DNA from 4 places in the Metabacillus dongyingensis genome. Region 4 is predicted to be linked to each of the others. Evidence: riboswitches for the same ligand, from Rfam matches in the RefSeq annotation. Region 4 holds a riboswitch; each other region holds the start of a gene.

Region 1 (4,788 bases), 1.3 Mb from region 4:
GGAGCGGCGGAATTAACGCACTTTTACATAGAAGATTTTGATCAGAAAACAACCGATATGGTGTCCCTTGATAGGTCACTCTCCCTTTGTTGAAGAGAATTACTTTATCTGAAAAATCATCAACTAAATCCATATCGTGAGTCACCATTACAATGGTTGTTCCCTGTTCCTGTCTCTCTTTCAGGCGTTTAATAAGCTCTCTGGCTGTCTTTTCATCCTGACCGAAAGTTGGTTCATCAAGTAATAATAAATTTTGATCAAACAACAACATAGTCGCTACACTTAACCGCCGTTTTTGTCCTAAACTCAATGTAAAAGGGTGAGCATTGTGATAAGATTCCAATCCAAACTCCTGTAGTAATTGGTTCGTTTTTGTATGAATCAGCTCTTCAGGCCAATTTCTTTGTCGGCCGCCAAAGGCAATTTCATCAAATACCGTATCCGTTATAAATTGAAGTTCTGGATTTTGAAAAACAAAGCCCGCTTTTTCATATAATTCTCGATCTGACCATTTTTTCAGTTCAGTATCTTGAAAGTGAATTTCCCCTTTTTTAATTGGCTCCAAGCGAATAAGACTTTTTAAGAAGGTGCTTTTCCCGCTTCCATTTTCACCTACAATCGAAATCCATTCCCCTTTATGGATTTTTATATTAATGTCTCTCACTATTGCCTTCTTCCTATAACCAATTTCAACATTTTCGATGCTGATAAAAATATCCTCTTTTTTGTATTCTTTGGTTTTTGAAATTGACTTCGTTTCTATCATATTTGAAAGTTTGATAGATAACGGGTGTGAGTTATTATGAACAACTTCCATCCATTTTTCCGGAAATAATTTCGGCCTCCAAATACCAGCTTCTTTCATTTGATTATTAAAATTCAGCAGAATCTCTTTCGGCTTCCCATCCCCGATAATACTCCCGCTTTCATTTATGATCACGACCCTATCCATCCATTCGATGCAGCCGTCTAATACATGTTCTACAAAAACCATCGTTTGGTTTGTCTTTTGCGAAATTTGATTCAATAAATCAAATATCTCGTTCCTGCCAGCAGGGTCTAATTGGGCTGTTGGTTCATCAAAGAACAAGACTTCTGGTTCTAATGCTAATAAACAAGCTAATGCCAACCTTTGTTTCATACCACCGGATAATGTTTCAATTGGTGTTTTCTTATCTATCTTTAGCCCTGCTTTATCCATCAAGTCAGAAATCATTTTGTCCATATCGTTTCGCGGAATAGATCGGTTTTCGAGACTAAAAGCAATCTCCTCACCCACATGAAGCATACAAAATTGAGAATCAGGATCTTGAAACATAACGCCGGCATCTTTCCTGAGGAATACTTCACCACTCACTTCTGCCTCAATATGCTCAGGGATAATACCTGCAAGAGCGGAAATCAAAGTAGATTTCCCACTCCCGCTAGGCCCTAGTATTAATACTTTCTCACCTTTATTTATTGATAATGTGATATTGCTGAGTATTTTTTCAGAACGATTATAAAAGCGAATAGATAGATCCTTACATCCCAGAAACATTTCCATTTAAGTGTTCCCTTTTCCTTTTTTCCTTCATAATTTCATATTGTTCTAAAACACCTGTTTTTGCCAGTGAGTCCACGACTGCTTTCGCTAACCAGCCACCGAGAATCATTCCGCTTATCACATGAATTACTAACGTAACAAAAAATACTTCTGTCGTGTAATATCCAAAACCGTTGGCGATTAAGTTATAGATCATGCTTCCAACCGCTGCAAGAGCCCCAGACAGCATTAATGTAAACAGGTTGTAGCGTTTATATCTGAATATCGCGAATGCGATTTCTGAACCAATACCTTGAAAGACGCCAATTAAAAGGGCCGATAGACCAAAATGACTTCCTGTTAATAACTCTACTGCTGCCGCTGCAACCTCTGCAATAAGCGCCGCACCCGGTTTTCGGATAATATACGCTACTATTGGACTGGCAATCACCCAAATCCCAAACATAAATCCTGCGCCCACCGGCCCCACAATAGCGGAAATCGGAATCCAAAGAGTAGACCATCCTAAATAAATAACTCCACAAGCCACCGCTAGAATGACAGCAAGAACTACTTCTTTCATCTTCCAGCTCATCACTTAACTACCTCCATTTTCACAGGCCATTCTTCGAGTTTATAGGCCATATCCCAAAACATATATTCAAGCTGACAACTTATTAAAAAATGTTCTTTCATCTTTTCTTTTTCTCTCTCTGTTGCTTCCTTTGCCCACTCATCTATCCGGTCACAAAATTTGGTTGTAATCGAATCTGTACGATTCCCATAAAAATTTATCCAATCATAAAATGGATGAGAGCGGTCTGGATTAACTTCATTTAATATTCTTTTCCCAATCTCCCAATATGTCCACGGACATGGTAATAAGACAGCTAAAATTTCCCCTAGTGTTCCTTCGTGTGCAACTGTAAGCATATGACGTATGTAATGATGGGAAGATGGTGATAACGGATACCCTTGTAATACTTCATATGGAACTCCCGCTACTTGACAAAAGTTATTATGCGGGTGGATTTCACTTTTTAATATAAATGAAATTTGCTGATTAAACATATCCATATCTTCACGATTCTCACACTTCGAGACCGCTATTCCATAGATTCTGATAAAGGAACTCAAATATTCAAAGTCCTGTTTAACATAATGAATTAATTGTTCCTTTTTTAATTCCCCATTGGCAATTCCTTGGACAAAAGGATGTTCGAAAATCGCATGAAAGATAGGATTTGCTTCTTTTCTTAGTTCTGCTGAAAAACTCATATATTTAGCCCCCTTATTGGTTATAACGGGAAGACACTATAGGGAGCGGCTACTATAAGTTAAATACGAAAAAACCGCTCCAAAAATGGAGCGGCAGAATAATTGTATATATTCATACACGGACTCCACTTTCCTACGCTAGTATGAACTAGATCAGGTTCAAAGGGTCCAGGATAACTCCTGTCTCAGCCATAAAATGGCTCCCCTAGTGGTCTTCCTATTAATTTAATATTTACTGTACACATGCTTTCTATTAAAGTCAATCAATTTATAATTACAGGATTAGTATGAAACTTTGTTAACTCCATTTGTTAAAGAGCCCTGAAGTTATGATTAGAAGTTTCGGGATAATGAGACACCTTTAATAAGAATCATTTCAAAATCTCCATAAATCCCACAAGAAATTCTTCGATTAATTGGCCTCAATATAATTAAAGAGCGCAATTCTAGCTGTATATTTGCAGCTGACATCAGATTTTACAGCAATCAAAAAGTGCAGTTCTCACTGCTCTCAACATTGATGGCAGAATCTTTACGTGCTTACCTTTTAGTTTTCCTTCGGCAGGAATCAATTTATTATCCACCGTACCACTTTGATTCCATCAGAAATGATCCTGACTCTTTTTTCTGGAACTTGCATAAAATGACATAGGTAATGTGATTAACTAAAATGGAACTGAAGATGAAAAAAAGATGATCCCAAGATTACTGTATACCAATAAAAGCTTTTGTTTTAGAGTTTCATGGATATGCTATAGTATAAGGAATAATATAGAGTGGTGATGAACGATGAAAACATTCTTAAAGCGATTATCTCAACGCAGAGATCAATTAAGCCAGTTAGAGAAACAGGTATTAGACTATATTTTAATAAACCCGAATTTCGTTGTTCAGTCCAATGTGAATGATCTTGCCAAAGAATTATTTGTATCAACCGCAACGATTAGCAGAACTTGTAAACAGTTAGGCTACGAGGGATTCCAAGATTTAAAATACACGTTAAGTAAATATGTTGATCATGATAAAGATGATGAAAATATTATTTCTTCTAATACGATATTGACTCAAATAGATCGAGTAAAAAAAGAAATGGAGCAAACCTTACAGAATCTCAATGAAGAAAAGATTCAAAAAGCTGCAGCGTATATTAAAGAAAGTAATTATGTTGAGTTTTTTGGGGTTGGGGCATCACTTCCAACTTGTGTGGAAGCTGCTAGAAAGCTTACCTTTTCAGGAAGAATCTGCAGTGCACGTGAAGATTGGGATGAACTAAGATGCGTGGCCAATAGTTTATCTGAAAATGATTTAGCCATTTTAGTATCATATAGTGGAGAAACATTACATATACTAGAGTTTGCAAATATATTAAAAGAGAAGAACGTAAAGACAATAGCCGTCGTTGGCCGACGGAATAGCCGGTTGGAACAAGAAGTTGATCTCACTTTTCATGCACATATTACAAACGGATATTATGGCGAATTAGATATGAGTTCGAGATTTCCGTTAAGCATTATTTTGGATTTCATTATCCTGACGTATATGAATCATTAGTACTAAGAAGTTTCTAGTAAATACTAGAAACTTTTTTTTATGAAGGCAAAGGGAACGAAACTTAAAACTTCAATAAAAGAAACCCTTTCAGACTTAATTTTTGAGGTGAGGTAAAGAATATGAGCGGGATTTCAGAACTTCTATACTCTTTTTGTATGTAAGCTCGTTACAAAAAAAGTAACTGTGTACAACAAACATGAAAGCGATTGCAACACAGTACTAATAAAGCTATGCTATACCCGTAAGTTGATAGAAAACTTACATGAGCAGCTTGCTCGCAACCTGACGTTGGAAAAAGGAGAGTCCAGTATGAAAAAGAAAAGCATGAAATCGAATTTTTGGGAGTTTTTTCAAGGCTTAGGGAAAACTTTTATGCTACCTGTGGCACTGTTAGCATTCATGGGATTAATGTTAGGGGTCGGAAGTGCATTTAC
Region 2 (4,788 bases), 1.5 Mb from region 4:
AACTTCTGCATTACGAAGAATTTACGGCAGGAAGTATCATGACCACGGAATTCATTGCCATTATTGCAAATCAAACTGTCAAATCGGCCATGCATATTTTAAAGCATGAAGCTCCTGACGCTGAAACGATTTACTATCTTTATGTAATCGATGAAGATAAGCATCTAGTGGGCGTTATCTCGCTTCGTGATTTAATAGTCAGCGATGATGATCTCATGATTGGCGAAATTATGAGTGAACGGGTATTTTCCGTATCTGTAGGAGAAGATCAGGAAGATGTAGCAAGAAAAATGAGAGATTATAATTTCCTTGCACTGCCGGTAGTTGATTTTCAGAATCATCTTTTAGGAATTATAACGGTTGATGATATCGTTGATGTTATCGATGAAGAAGCATCTGATGACTATTCGAAGCTTGCAGCTGTATCTGATGTGGATTCCATAGACAGGGGTCCTCTGTCAGCCGCTAAAAAAAGATTGCCCTGGCTTGTGATTCTATTATTTCTCGGAATGTTAACGGCAAATTTAATAGGACAGTTTGAAGAAACGCTTAATAAAGTGGCCATTCTTGCTGTTTTTATCCCGTTAATTGCCGGAATGGCGGGGAACACTGGTACTCAGGCACTTGCGGTAGCCGTCAGAAGAATAGCGATGGGCGACCTTGAAGAAGGCGGTAATTTTAAAATTATTGCCAGAGAAGCTGGTACAGGAATTATCAATGGTGCCGTGTGCGGAGTTCTAGTGACAGGCGTCGTCTATTTTTGGCAGCATGATTTCTTCCTGGGACTTTTAGTAGGCATTTCCATTCTTGCAACCCTGACTGTTTCGACAATCGCGGGCGCTTTTGTCCCGCTGGTGATGCACCGGCTCAAAGTTGACCCTGCTGTTGCATCAGGTCCATTTATTACAACGATTAATGATATTATTTCCATATTTATTTATTTTGGTATGGCTACATTGTTCATGCAATATTTAATCTAGATTTAGTTAGGAGGGAAATACTGTGCATGGAGATTCCTTTTCATCACTAGTTATCGTACTGTTAGCCGCTTTTGTAACCCCTCTCCTGCTGCATCGCTTTAAAATTAAAGTCATGCCTGTTGTAGTTGCCGAGATTATAATGGGGATTATTATCGGGCAAAGCGGATTTAATCTTGTTCAGGAGGATATGTGGCTCGAAACGCTATCCATGCTCGGTTTTATTTTTCTTATGTTTTTGAGCGGACTTGAAATTGATTTCACTGCTTTTATCGGTGGACGGAAGAAAGAATTGCTGCCGAGCGGGAAGGAAGCGCCAAATACGTTTGCCGTTTCTTTTCTTGTCTTTGTTGGCATCTTTATCTTGTCTCTGCTCTTATCGTATTTGTTTGTTTTCTTTGGTTTTATAGAAAATGCCTTCTTGATGACGCTGATCATTTCCACCATATCGCTCGGGGTGGTGGTCCCTACACTGAAGGATGCAGGCATTATGAAGTCGAATATCGGACAGATTATCTTGCTCGTTGCTGTCATAGCAGACTTAGTGACGATGATTCTGCTTGCCGTGTTTGCATCGATTTATGGAGGAGAAAATACAAATACATGGCTGCTGCTGCTGTTATTTGGTGCTGGAATTGTTTTATATTTTCTCGGCAAAACCTTTCAGAGCAGATCATTTATTGAAACGATGTCTAAAGGCACGATTCAAATTGGGACAAGGGCTATTTTCACTCTGATCATTGTCCTTGTTGCCTTATCAGAAACAATCGGGGCAGAAAACATATTAGGAGCGTTTTTAGCGGGTGTTCTGGTCTCACTGCTGTCCCCAAACAAAGAAATGGTTCAGAAAATGGATTCCTTCGGCTACGGATTTTTGATACCGATCTTCTTTGTTATGGTTGGTGTCGATCTTGATGTATGGTCGATGTTTAAGGATCCAAAAATTTTAATGCTGATCCCATTGCTGTTTATTGCCTTGCTGATCTCTAAAATTGTGCCGATTTATTTACTGAAGAGATGGTATGACACAAAAACAACGCTTGCTTCAGGATTTTTGCTGACATCAACCCTTTCCCTTGTTATTGCGGCAGCTACCATTGGAGAAAGAGTAAATGTGATTGATGCACAAATGTCAGGTGCGCTCATTTTAACGGCTGTTCTGACGAGTATTTTTACTCCGATTGGATTTAAGAAGCTTTTCCCTGAACAGCTGTCTTCGCAAAAGAAGCTGAAGGTAGCTTTTATAGGAGCCAATCAAATGACACTGCCGGTGACACGCGAGTTAAATCCGAAGATGTACGATACGACGGTGTATCATACTTATGTCGATAAAAATGAACAGCAGATCGCTGAATCATTGTTTCATATTGAGGAGCTTGAAGATTACTCAATTGAGACCCTGCAGTCCCAGGGAGTATTTGAAGCTGATATCCTTATTGCTGCTGCAGGAGATGAGGATACGAATGCTGAAATCGCCATGTTTGCAAAAGAGGTTGAAGTTGGACGGGTGATTGCAAGCATCTCATCACCATTATTAGACGAGCAGCTAAGAGCGAAAGACATTGATGTCTTCTCTGTTCTGCTTTCTACCAAAACCTTGCTGAGGGCTCTTATTGAAGCACCTGGCATCATGAAGATTCTGACCAATAACGATTCAGCTCTTTATCAGATAAAAATGAACAACAGACACTACGATGGCATGGTGCTCCGCAGCTTTCCATTTACAGGCGACGTTATTTTTGTCCGTATTTTCAGGGAAAATGAATCGATTGTGCCGCATGGCGATACAGAGCTGAAACGCGGAGATTTACTGATTCTGACTGGATCAGCTGAATATGTGGATGAGCTCAGGCAAGAGCTTGAGTTCCATAAAAGTTGATAATTTTGACTTGAAAGTTTCTTTGAGCATGGTATGATGTACATGTAAATATTTCTAAAATAATATATAAACAACCGCTAGGGGAGCCCTTTTAGAAGGGCTGAGATTGAAGTTTGCCTTCAAGACCCTCCGAACCTGATCTGGCTAAAACCAGCGTAGGGAAGTGGTGTAAAGGTCTATTCATACACCACTTTTCTATGCGAAAAGTGGTTTTTTGCCGTTTTTATACTAAAAATGAGGAGGAACAAAACATGTCATTTTCAAAAGAATGCCGGGAGTATGCAGATAAATGGTGGGAAGGAAGCTTTGAACATCCTTTTGTAAAAGGAATTGGCGAAGGCAGCCTTTCAAAGGAGAAATTTAAATACTATGTGATGCAGGATTCTTATTACTTAACGCATTTTGCAAAAGTGCAGGCTTTTGCAGGGGCGATGGCCCCTGACCTTCATACAACATACCGGATGTCCGTTCATTCACAGGGAACCTATGAAGCAGAGCTCTCTTTGCATCAGCAATTTTCTGTCCTGCTTGGAATCACAGACACCGAACGGAAGGAGTTTAAGCCATCGCCAACTGCGTATGCTTACACCTCCCATATGTACCGTTCAGTTGCGACAGGAAATCTTGGTGAAATCATTGCAGCTCTGCTTCCATGCTATTGGCTCTATTATGAAGTCGGGGAGCACCTGAAAGATTGCAAGCCTGGTGATGAAGTTTATGAGAAATGGATTGCGACTTATCACGGTGATTGGTTTAAAGAGCTTGTCCTCGAGCAGATTGCAAGATTTGACGAGCTTGCTCTGCGTGCAAGCGATCACGAGAGACAAATGATGAAGGAAAACTTCCTCATCAGCTCGATGTATGAATATCGTTTTTGGGATATGGCGGAAAAGATGGAAGCGTGGGATGAGACACAAACCATGCTGATGCAAAAGTGAAATTGCACCTTGTCACAGATGGACGGCACTCTGCTGCAGAGCTCGTAAAAATCATCACAGATATACATACCTCTGCAGATGCCATTCATATTAGAGAGAAGAATAAATCAGCTGGGGAACTGATCAGCTTAATTGAAGAGCTCCATCAAAATGGGGTTCCGAAATCAAAGCTTGTCATGAATGACCGTGTGGATGCAGCTGTTCTTTCTGGTTTGCATCAGGTTCAGCTCCCATCGCACAGCTTCAATGTGAAACTGGTGAAACAGCGCTTCCCGCATCTTGAGGTAGGCTGTTCAGTCCACACTGCTGCTGAAGCAGTATATTGTGCTGAAAATGGGGCAGATCGTCTCCTTTTCGGGCATGTATTCCAAACATCATCAAAAAATGGTCTAGAAGCAAGAGGGATAAGCAAGCTTGCGGAAATAGCGGAATCTGTCAGCATTCCAGTCATTGCAATTGGAGGAATCAATCCTGCTGTCATTCCTGATCTAAGAGATATAAAGATTGAGGGAGCAGCCGTGATGTCCTATGTTTTTTCAGCGGAGCATCCAAGTCATGCGGCACTTGAACTTGCTGATCAATTAAAAAGGGGGATGGGCCATTGAAGCCTTTATTTGATGCCGGCATTATCGGCGGAGGAGTCATCGGGCTTGCCTCTGCCTATTATTTAGCGAAAGCCGGACTTCGAGTTGCGGTATTTGAAAGCGGAAAAACAGGCAGCGGAGCATCCAGTGCTGCGGCGGGTATGCTTGGCGCCCATACTGAAACTGAAAAGGATGATGCTTTTTTCAGGTTTGCTAAAGAAAGCCAGGCGCTTTATCCAAAATTAGCTCATGATTTACTGCTGGAAAGCGGAATTGACATACAGCTTCAATACAATGGAATGTACAAACTGGCAATGACGGCTGAGGAAGCCGATTCTTTGAAAAAAAGAGCAGAAATTGAAAAGGACGTAGAATGGCATTCCAAAGAAAAAGTCCAAGAATATGAAAAA
Region 3 (4,788 bases), 1.3 Mb from region 4:
TAAACGATATACAGGATTGATAAGAAACTATGCAGAAGTATTTTCACTTGAAGCCTCCGTTTTGCCTTAGTCTATGAACATATTCTGTTTTATGAAAAGAAACTCCTTTTAGAGGTAGGGATTTAATTTTCGCTTGTCGAATTTTTTCAGCAAGGAGTGTTGAAAATGAATTTTAGAATAAGAAAAGCTGTTAAAGAAGATGCGAAGCAAATCGCAGTTGTTCACGTGGACAGCTGGAGAACAACCTATAAAGGTATTGTAGCAGATGAATATCTTGAAAGTCTTACATATGAAAGCAAAGAAAAAATGTGGGTGTCTATTGATCCGGAGACTGTTTTTGTGGCAGAAAATCAGGATGGCCAAATAGCAGGGTTTGCAGGCTTCGGACCAGAGCGGACAAAGGAATATGGATTTGATGGGGAATTATATGCGATCTATCTATTAAAAGAAGTGCAGGGAGCAGGCATCGGGCGCAGGCTTGTAGAGGCAACTGCAAATGAACTGCTTCGGAAAAACTATCAATCTATGCTGCTGTGGGTAATGGATGAGAATCCTTCAAAAGGATTCTATGAACGCTTTTTGCCCGAAAGGATCGCAGAGGACGTCTATACGATTGATGGGACAGATCATCAGGAGACCGCATTTGGATGGCGTGATTTGTCGAAACTGGCAGCTGCATTGAAAAGGAAAGAGGGATCACTGTGAATCGAGCATTAATACTGGGCGGAACGCAATTTTTCGGCAAAAGACTTGTTCATAATCTGCTTGAAAATGGGGCAAAAGTGACGATTGCAACAAGAGGAAGAACTCATGATGACTTTGGAGATGGCGTAGAGCGTCTGATTATCGATCGTGAAAACAAAGAATCAATGATTAAAGCCTTTGATCATAAACAATGGGACGTTGTTTATGATCAATCGTGTTTTTCGCCGCTTGAAGCAAAATCTGCTTATGAAGCGCTACACGGCAAAATCAGGCATTATATTTTCACTTCGACAATGGCAGTCTATGAATTTGGGAGAGGGAAGACAGAAGAGGACTTTGATCCTCTGTCGTATGAGCCTTCTTTTAAAGAGCGCAAAGACTATAAAGGGATAAGCGGCTATCAGGAAGCGAAACGCAGTGCAGAAGCCTATCTTTTTCAGAATGCGGATGTGCCTGTTGCCGCTGTAAGACCTGCTCTGGTAATCGGAATAGATGATTATACGGAACGCTTTTTATTTCATGTGAAAAAGGTGAAGAACGAGGAACCGATTGGAATTGCAGATCCTGGATATTTTTACAGCTATACTTCAGCTGAGGACGCAGCGGGATTCTTGTATATGGCTGGAGAAAAAACCTTAACGGGTGCATACAATGCCGCTTTTGAAAAAAGTCTGTCACTGAATGATCTTCTGCTTAAAATCGGATGTGCTGTCGGGAAAAAAGCGATTGTGACAAGGGAGATTGCGAAAGAGAATGCTTCACCTTATGGATTATCAGGTGAATGGACACTGAATGTGTCAAAGGCTGAAAGTGCTGGATACTCATTTGAGGAATTGGATCCGTACTTAGAGAAATTAATAGAGGTAATGAAAAAAGAAACGTGACCTTGTCGCGTTTCTTTTTAGTGGGGTAAAACCTGCTGATGAAATACCGAAGCAAAATATGCGAATACAAACCCAAGCGGGAAAGAGAAAATCATAGACCAGCCGTTGACTAATTCTTCTTCGTTGCTGATCCTTATCGCTTCAAAATAACCATATAGAAAATGAATAATCGACAATAAAAATGTTATCATCATCAATGAGAAGGATAGATTCATCATTTGCCCTCCATAAGAAATCTATTACTACTAGTACATGCTGATGATAGAGTGTTTATGACAAGAAATAAGTTCTGACCGAAGAGTCAGGCGCTGGAATAGACATGAATGGAAGAAATTATATAAATTTTAATAGGATAAAAAAGCACCGAAAAAAATCGGTGCTTTTGACAGAATCTATTTTCTTTTTAAGACAAGTGATTTAGAAGCAGTGAGCATCAGTACTAAGACGATTGAGCAAATGATAAATGTAGGCACCATGTAGGAAGCGTTATAGCCGGCTGAATACAGCAGAACGGGCTTATCGCCTGCAAATTCTGCAAAGAAAATAGCGCCGGCAAGTGTATGTGCAGCAAATCTAAGGAAGCTTCCCAGAAAAGCCGCTGCTACTACGTAAGCAATTAATCGTCCTCTGTTAAGAGGATTCAGAGAGCTTTGGACTTGTTTATAGAAAACTCCTCCGGCACCTACCACGGTAAATGCAACAAAATAGTCAAGAAAACCCTGGACTGGATGCACAATTGTGGTGTAGCCCATAATCGTCTGCAAAACGCCAAGTAAAAAGCCTGTCAGCAGTCCTCCCTTTAATCCGTGGCGAAAACCCATGATCAGGACTGGAATCATTGCAAGCGAAATTGACCCTCCCTGAGGCATTTTGCCAATGAAGCTTGTTGCTAAATCAAGCAGAAATGCAATTGCTGATAGAATCGCTGCTTCTACTAAAAAAACTAGACGTGTATTTGTCTGCATAGCTCTTCCCCTTTTCAGCATTGACCGGGGCAGTTTTTTTCCATAATAAAAAGCAATGCGGGGAATGTCGGATGGTTTCCACGCACTGCTTTGGTTGGGTTATCACTTGAATCCATCGCCACATCCCTACGTAAGCTTTAACTATACAGGTTCAACGGGTCTGAACATAACGTTCACTCTCAGCCGAATGGCTCCCCAAGTGGTCAAATGCAATATATGATTTAGACACTACTATACAGGAAGTTGCAAAATTCGACAAGACTAAATCTTGATTTTTTTCAGAAAAGAATGGAAAGCTCTTTTATCTGTCTTTACAAGGATCCAAAATCTTGCTATAGTTTCCATGAATTCAATATATGCAGGGGAGCTGAGTGAACTTGGCTGAGAGGATACTGATTCTTGTATCGACCCTTTAACCTGATCTGGGTAATGCCAGCGGAGGGAATGCGGAAGATGCATTACTTTTCCATAACTTTGCGAATGCGTTAAGGCTGCCCCAGTGGCAGCCTTTTTTGTTGTTCGGTCAGATATTCATATATTAATAAATTTTAAGGAGGATAAAGAATGTCCAGTGTAAATCTAGCATTTCAGGTGCTGCCTAAATCATCAGAAGGGAATACATATGAAATTGTCGACAAAGCGATCGAGGTTGTTCAGCGATCAGGAGTTAAATATGAGGTAGGTGCGATGGAGACGGTTATGGAGGGAGAGCTAGATGAATTGATTGATATCGTTAAGCAAGCGCAGGATGCCTGTATTTCAGCCGGTGCAACCGAGGTAATGACTCACATGAAAATTCATTACCGCCCAAAAGAAGGGGTCACAATGGATGAAAAACTTAAGAAATACCGTTAAAACACTTTCAGGAATAGCGCTTCCTGGTATAGTGCTGCTGTCATTCCTCTTTTTGTGGGAATTGGCTGTCATCGTTTCAAAAGTGGAAAATTGGATTCTGCCTCGTCCGACTCATATTTTCATCACGCTTGCTGAAATGAGGGGAACGATAGGCGGACATATCCTGCAGACTCTGTCGGAAGCAGTACTTGGTTTATTGATCGCTGTAACAGCGGGCGTATTGATTGCTATCTTAATAGACCTGTCAGATTGGGTTCGAAAAGCAGTTGAACCGCTGCTTGTTCTTTCACAAACCATTCCAATAATAGCGCTTGCTCCATTGCTTATCATCTGGTTTGGATTCGGCATTTTTCCTAAAGTAATTGTCGTGGCGCTCGTTTGTTTCTTTCCGATCGCCATCAATCTTTCTGACGGCTTCCGTTTAGTAGACAGGGATATGGTGAAGCTCATGAGAACGCTTGGAGCAAGCCGCAGACAGATGTTTTTAAAATTGAAGCTTCCAGCTGCAACACCTTTCTTTTTTTCAGGGTTGAAAATAGCCGGAACATACAGTGTGATGGGGGCGGTTATCGGAGAGTGGCTGGGTGCAAGCAAAGGACTCGGAATTCTATTGACTCGATCCTCCCAATCGTTTCTGACAGATAAAGTATTTGCAACAATCGTCTTAATAGTAGGTTTAAGCTTAATCATTTTTACACTTATTGAAATACTGGCAAGAATCATGATGCCTTGGAAATATAAGCAGCAAAAGCATTCTAACTAGCACGGGGGAGAAAAAATGAAACAACTCGTATTTATTCTATTTAGTTTAGTGTTCATCTTATCTGGATGCGGATCGGCAGAAAAATCCTCTGATGAGGAATTAAAAAAAGTGAAGATTATGCTGGATTGGTTTCCAAATACAAATCATACAGGCATTTATGCAGCGAAAGAAAATGGCTTCTATAAAGAAGAAGGTCTTGATGTTGAAATAGTTGAACCTGGTGAAGGAGTCAGTGCGGATCAGATTGTTGCCTCTGGTGAAGTTGATTTTGCTGTCAGCCATCAGGAGAATATTACACACGCAAGATCAACAGGTGTGCCGATTGTTTCAATAGGAGCAATCATACAGGAGAATACTTCTGCATTTGCTTCTTTAAAAGAAGAAAACATCACTTCTCCAAAGGATTTTGAAGGAAAACGTTACGGGGGATGGGGTTCTCCTACAGAAGAAGCTGTTATTAAAGCTGTAATGGATAAATCGAATGCAGACTTTGAAAAAGTGGATTATGTCACGCTTGGAGCAACAGACTTTTTCAAGTCGATCGGACGCGATACAGACTTTCAATGGATTTTCCAGGGATGGGATGGGGTTGAGGCTGCTCGCCAGGGAATTGAAT
Region 4 (4,788 bases):
CCAATACTGGCAGCATTTCCGCTGATGCAGGCTGATAAATCCTTACAGGAATTTGATGATCAGCTGATTCGATTTTTTCGTTGTAAATCATCATGTCATTCATTTCTATCTTTTGAAAGAATGTTCGTGCTTCTTTATAAAAATACCGTGACTGCTCAGCAGATAAGTCGCTTAATGGAGGATGTTTGAGTTCAGCCATTCTAGCACCTATTTTATCCAGCAGCTCTTTCATATCTTCATCAATTGGGAGATGGGTTTTCACATAACGCTCCTGCCTTTTCATTTAATAGATCCTTATCTTCACTTGGAAGCTTAATAAAGTTTACATTCTTGTTTGACATATAATCATTAAAACGAGTCTTTTCACCAATAACGAGTGCCGCTCTTTTATGAGGAAGCAAAATGGTATCCGCAACATATCCGCCAATTTCTTTTAAAATTGGAATGACGATCCTGTTTCTTATATCAGGTTCGCCAATGATTCTGCTTGATCCGTATTTTTTCATAAGAAATGCAGTCATTGCCCTCACAATCATTAAGCCATGCTCTTTATTCAAAAGCTCCCTTGGCCCAATTAATAAATGCATTCCAAGATCACCTGTTTCAGCTTGATAATAGTTCCTTATTGAATCATGCTGGATAGAATACGCAATCAAATAGCCAGCTGGCCTGTCATCTAAAAAACATAGAAAAACCCGTTTGTGCTCTGCTTTAACGGTGCGTTCTAAATAAGCCTTAAACTCTTCTTCACTTACATTCAGCTTCCAGAACGGCGCGATATGCGGCTGATGCATCCAGCTGAATAAAATCTGAAAATCTGTTATTTTGACCTGCCGAAGAGAAATAGTTTGGTTTAACTCTCCGTCTTCTATGATGGCTTCAAATTCATATACGTTTTCTATATGATTCAGCTCCTTACTGTCTTGTCAGTGAGTACACATGAATATTAATTGAAAATGATTATCAATGTCAATGACTTCTGAAAAATCAGTCATTCCTGCCTATGCATTTTTTTGAAATAAGAATAAATTCTAGCACATCATACCTATACTTTTATTCATAAAAAAAGAACAGAATTTAATCTGTCCTCTTTTCTGCTGTGCAGTATTCTTTATGGTTTAAGTACTTAATCATTTTACCCGCTATAGTTTACATAATATTATTATATTAAATTCAGGGAACTTCATCATCTTTTATTCTATGTATTTTCTCTGAATCCTTCTGAACCGCCTTATTTTTGCCAGTAATCTAGTATTCATGAGAGATTTACAGAAGAACCAAAAAAAAATTGAGCTGGATCGCCGTTAAAAAATCCAAACATTAAGAAAACGTGCAAATGATCATCAAGATTTGCACGTTTTCTTTTATTCTCCTATTCAAGATACAGATTTCTTCAAAGCAGCCGCACTTTTATAGACATCTTCTGCAAGACTTATCGATGTAATTACCGAGACCCCGTCGGCACCTGCTTCAATAACTGCACGCGCATTTTCAGCTGTAATGCCACCAATTCCTACGATTGGAATCAAAATGCCGCAGTTTCTTACTTCTTCAAGAAGAGAAGTCCCCTTAACAGGCTTTGCATCTGTTTTTGTACGCGTAGGGTAAATAGGCCCTGCTCCGATATAATCGGCTCCATCCTCGATTGCCTTCTCTACCTCTGCAAGGGTATGGGCTGAGACACCTACAATTTTCCCCTCGCCTAAAATCTTTCTTACTGCTCCGGCATCTTCATCATCCTGTCCGATATGAACTCCATCTGCATTTAGTGCAAGAGCTAGTTCAATGTCATCATTTATGATAAATGGTATTCCATGGTCCTTACAAAGCTGCTGCAGTTTTCTTGCCAGGTTCTTTTTTTCGCTGCCTGTTAAAGCATCCGTTCCTTTTTCCCGGAACTGAAACATAGATATGCCTCCGCTAATTGCTTGGAACAGGACTTTTTCAGGGTCTTCCGTACAGTTTGTGCTGCCCATAATAAAATAAAGCTGGAGTTTCGCGCGCACTTCCTCATTCCACATGCAAAGGTCCCCTCTTTTTCTTTTGATAAGCCCAATGATTTGTAGGTCCATGGCCCTGTCCTAATTTAAGATCTTCTTTTATCGCTTCCCGGATGAACGCAACGGCGGTTTCTGCCGAATGATAAATTGACTTTCCTTTTGCGATCTCGGCTGTAATGGCAGCTGCGAAGGTACAGCCGGTTCCGTGTGTATTTTTTGTATGAATACGTTCACTTGTAAAATAGCTGAACTCTGTTCCATCAAATAACAAATCTACTAACTGTTCCTCGTTTTCAGCATGACCTCCCTTAATCACAACATTTTTCACGCCAAAAGAATGCAGGATTTTGGCAGCAGTCTGACGATCATCAAGATTGAGAATGTTCAAACCCGTCAGCACTTCAGCTTCTGGAATGTTGGGAGTAACGACCAAAGCAAGCGGAAGCAAATGATTTTTCAATGCTTCTACTGCTTCATCCTGCAATAATGAAGCACCGCCTTTGGCTATCATGACGGGATCTACAATCACTTTGCTCCAATTGAACCTCTTTATTTGTTCAGAAACAGCTTCAATAATTTCACTATTAAAAAGCATTCCGGTTTTAATGGCATCAGCTCCAATGTCTGAGCCAATCGCTTCAATCTGCTGCACAACCGCGTCCGCTGTTAATGGAAACACACCATGTACACCTAGTGTGTTTTGAGCGGTAACCGCTGTAATGGCAGACATTCCGTATACATTCAATTCCTGAAACGTTTTTAAATCCGCCTGAATTCCTGCTCCGCCTCCGCTGTCAGAGCCTGCAATTGTCAGTGCTTTAGAGATTGACATGGCTGACCTCCTCAAGCGCAGAAAGTTTTTGAATATTATCAGCTGAAATGGTATAAAGATTGTTTAAAAACTCGATTTGAAAGCTTCCGGGACCTTCAATTCCTTCAGCTGCAAGTTCTGCAGCACTCCCGTAAACCGCTAATGCTGCAGCAGAAGCACGAACATAATCTTTTTCAACAGCGCAAAATGCGCCGATAACAGAGGTGAGCAAGCAGCCTGCACCTGTTACTTTAGTTAATAGAGAATGACCATTTTTGCATATATATGTTGTTTCTCCATCTGAAACAATATCCTGTTTTCCTGTAATGACCGCAATAGTGTTTAACTGCTTTGCAGCTTTTACAGCAAGTTCGATTATGTCACCTTCGCCGTCACCGGAGTCGACTCCTTTTATCGACCAGCTCTCCCCAACGACATTTGCCACTTCAGCAGCATTCCCTCTAACTGCAGTGATCTCCAGTTCCTTTACGATTTTTTGTGCTGTTTCAGTACGGTATTTTGTTGCGCCTGCACCAACCGGATCAAAAATGACTGGCACGCCATGCTTATTGGCAGATTTCCCTGCAAGCAGCATCGCTTCTACATTTTCTTCGTTTAAGGTGCCAATATTTAATACGAGTGCCCCAGCAATTTTCGCCATATCCGCCACTTCTTCCTTGGCGTAAGCCATGACCGGCGATGCTCCGATTGCTAACAGGCCATTTGCTGTAAAATTCGTTACCACAACGTTTGTAATATTGTGCACCAGAGGTTTTTCTTTTCTTACTTTTTCTAGAATCGCATAAATCGTTTTAGGCTCTATCATATTTTTTCCTCCCCATAATAAAGAGCACTCTGCCGCGGCAAAGTGCTCATATGTATCCCTGAATCACATCCCTGCGCTGGCATTATCCAACAGGTTCATTCGGTCTACGGCAGATAGCCGTACTCTCAGCCTGATTCCACAAGCTCCCGTTTTCATTATTTTATTTTATGATTCAAAGTCTACTCTTCTGACACTGGATTTGCAACCATTAAGCAGCTGTTTTTTTTCTCCATCACTTTTGTTTTTATCAATAAAATGAAAATAAGTATGATTGGAATCCCAAACTGAAATGGCAAATGAATGTATAAAGGCACAATTTCAAGTCCAATTTTTATATGCAGGAATCATACTCGGAGAAAATCTATGAGGCACTCAAAACGGGCAATCACCAAGTTCTTTTCTCATAAGCTTCTTGTGATTCAGACATTAGACTGTATTATCATTTTTATTTCCTCAATTTTAGAGCCGATTTGTCAGGAATGGATTATTATTCCTTTCCAGGTTCATTTATGTGAATCAAATAATAAGAACCCAGCTTTCCTGGTTTATTGATTCCTATTTGTGCTAATAGTATTTTTCAAAGTAGGCAAGATCAGCAGCCAAAATAAAAAAGACATCATATCTGATGTCTTTACTTTCTTTCCAATGCTAATTTTATGCCAAATCCAATGAGTACTGCACCGGTAATGCCTTCCATCCAATTTTGTACAGCTGGCTTCTTCATGAAAGCACTCAATTGATGAATCAAATAAATATAAATAATAAACCAAATAAAAGTAAGAAAGGTGTATGTTAATCCCATGATCATAAACTGTGTAAAAGTATTTGATCCCGGCTCCAAAAATTGAGGCAAAAAGGTTAAAAAGAAAACAGCTACCTTAGGGTTTAGGAGATTTGTCAAAAATCCCTGCTGATAACAGCTGACTTGCTTTGCTTCAGGCTTTTGTTCTTCTCTATCTTGTATTCTGCCCGGTTTTTTTAAAGTCCATAAAGATTTAAGGCCTAAATAAATGAGGTAGCAAGCTCCCGCGTACTTCAGGATTGAAAAGAGAAAAGCTGATTTGACAATAAGTGCTGATAAACCTAACACAGCTGCAAAAGTATGAATTAAAAGTGCTGTCAAAGCCCCGAACACTGTTTTCATTCCTCCT

The links. A riboswitch is a leader RNA that binds a small molecule or an ion and turns the genes downstream of it on or off. The one in region 4 is predicted to bind thiamine pyrophosphate.
Region 1: it holds a riboswitch for thiamine pyrophosphate, as region 4 does, so the genes downstream of both, tenA (thiaminase II) here and thiM (hydroxyethylthiazole kinase) in region 4, are expected to answer to the same signal.
Region 2: it holds a riboswitch for thiamine pyrophosphate, as region 4 does, so the genes downstream of both, tenA (thiaminase II) here and thiM (hydroxyethylthiazole kinase) in region 4, are expected to answer to the same signal.
Region 3: it holds a riboswitch for thiamine pyrophosphate, as region 4 does, so the genes downstream of both, K8L98_RS20150 (MTH1187 family thiamine-binding protein) here and thiM (hydroxyethylthiazole kinase) in region 4, are expected to answer to the same signal.

Annotation. Positions count from the first base shown of each region.
Region 1 covers NZ_CP082944.1:4,053,269-4,058,056, forward strand. Annotated here, with positions in the region: gene K8L98_RS20235 (ABC transporter ATP-binding protein) at 1-1,546, opposite strand, end outside; gene K8L98_RS20240 (ECF transporter S component) at 1,524-2,120, opposite strand; gene tenA (thiaminase II) at 2,120-2,803, opposite strand; TPP riboswitch at 2,917-3,020, opposite strand; gene K8L98_RS20250 (MurR/RpiR family transcriptional regulator) at 3,593-4,354, shown strand; gene malX (maltose/glucose-specific PTS transporter subunit IIBC) at 4,664-4,788, shown strand, end outside.
Region 2 covers NZ_CP082944.1:1,221,813-1,226,600, forward strand. Annotated here, with positions in the region: gene mgtE (magnesium transporter) at 1-980, shown strand, start outside; gene K8L98_RS06020 (monovalent cation:proton antiporter family protein) at 1,003-2,856, shown strand; TPP riboswitch at 2,926-3,035, shown strand; gene tenA (thiaminase II) at 3,108-3,794, shown strand; gene tenI (thiazole tautomerase TenI) at 3,791-4,399, shown strand; gene thiO (glycine oxidase ThiO) at 4,396-4,788, shown strand, end outside.
Region 3 covers NZ_CP082944.1:4,038,536-4,043,323, reverse strand. Annotated here, with positions in the region: gene K8L98_RS20175 (hypothetical protein) at 1-47, opposite strand, end outside; gene K8L98_RS20170 (GNAT family N-acetyltransferase) at 166-705, shown strand; gene K8L98_RS20165 (NAD-dependent epimerase/dehydratase family protein) at 702-1,589, shown strand; gene K8L98_RS20160 (hypothetical protein) at 1,607-1,804, opposite strand; gene thiT (energy-coupled thiamine transporter ThiT) at 1,982-2,554, opposite strand; TPP riboswitch at 2,661-2,762, opposite strand; TPP riboswitch at 2,905-3,017, shown strand; gene K8L98_RS20150 (MTH1187 family thiamine-binding protein) at 3,119-3,409, shown strand; gene K8L98_RS20145 (ABC transporter permease) at 3,384-4,172, shown strand; gene K8L98_RS20140 (ABC transporter substrate-binding protein) at 4,188-4,788, shown strand, end outside.
Region 4 covers NZ_CP082944.1:2,737,936-2,742,723, forward strand. Annotated here, with positions in the region: gene K8L98_RS13565 (alpha/beta hydrolase) at 1-262, opposite strand, end outside; gene K8L98_RS13570 (GNAT family N-acetyltransferase) at 240-911, opposite strand; gene thiE (thiamine phosphate synthase) at 1,377-2,021, opposite strand; gene thiD (bifunctional hydroxymethylpyrimidine kinase/phosphomethylpyrimidine kinase) at 2,011-2,832, opposite strand; gene thiM (hydroxyethylthiazole kinase) at 2,819-3,637, opposite strand; TPP riboswitch at 3,689-3,797, opposite strand; gene K8L98_RS13590 (LysE family translocator) at 4,269-4,788, opposite strand, start outside.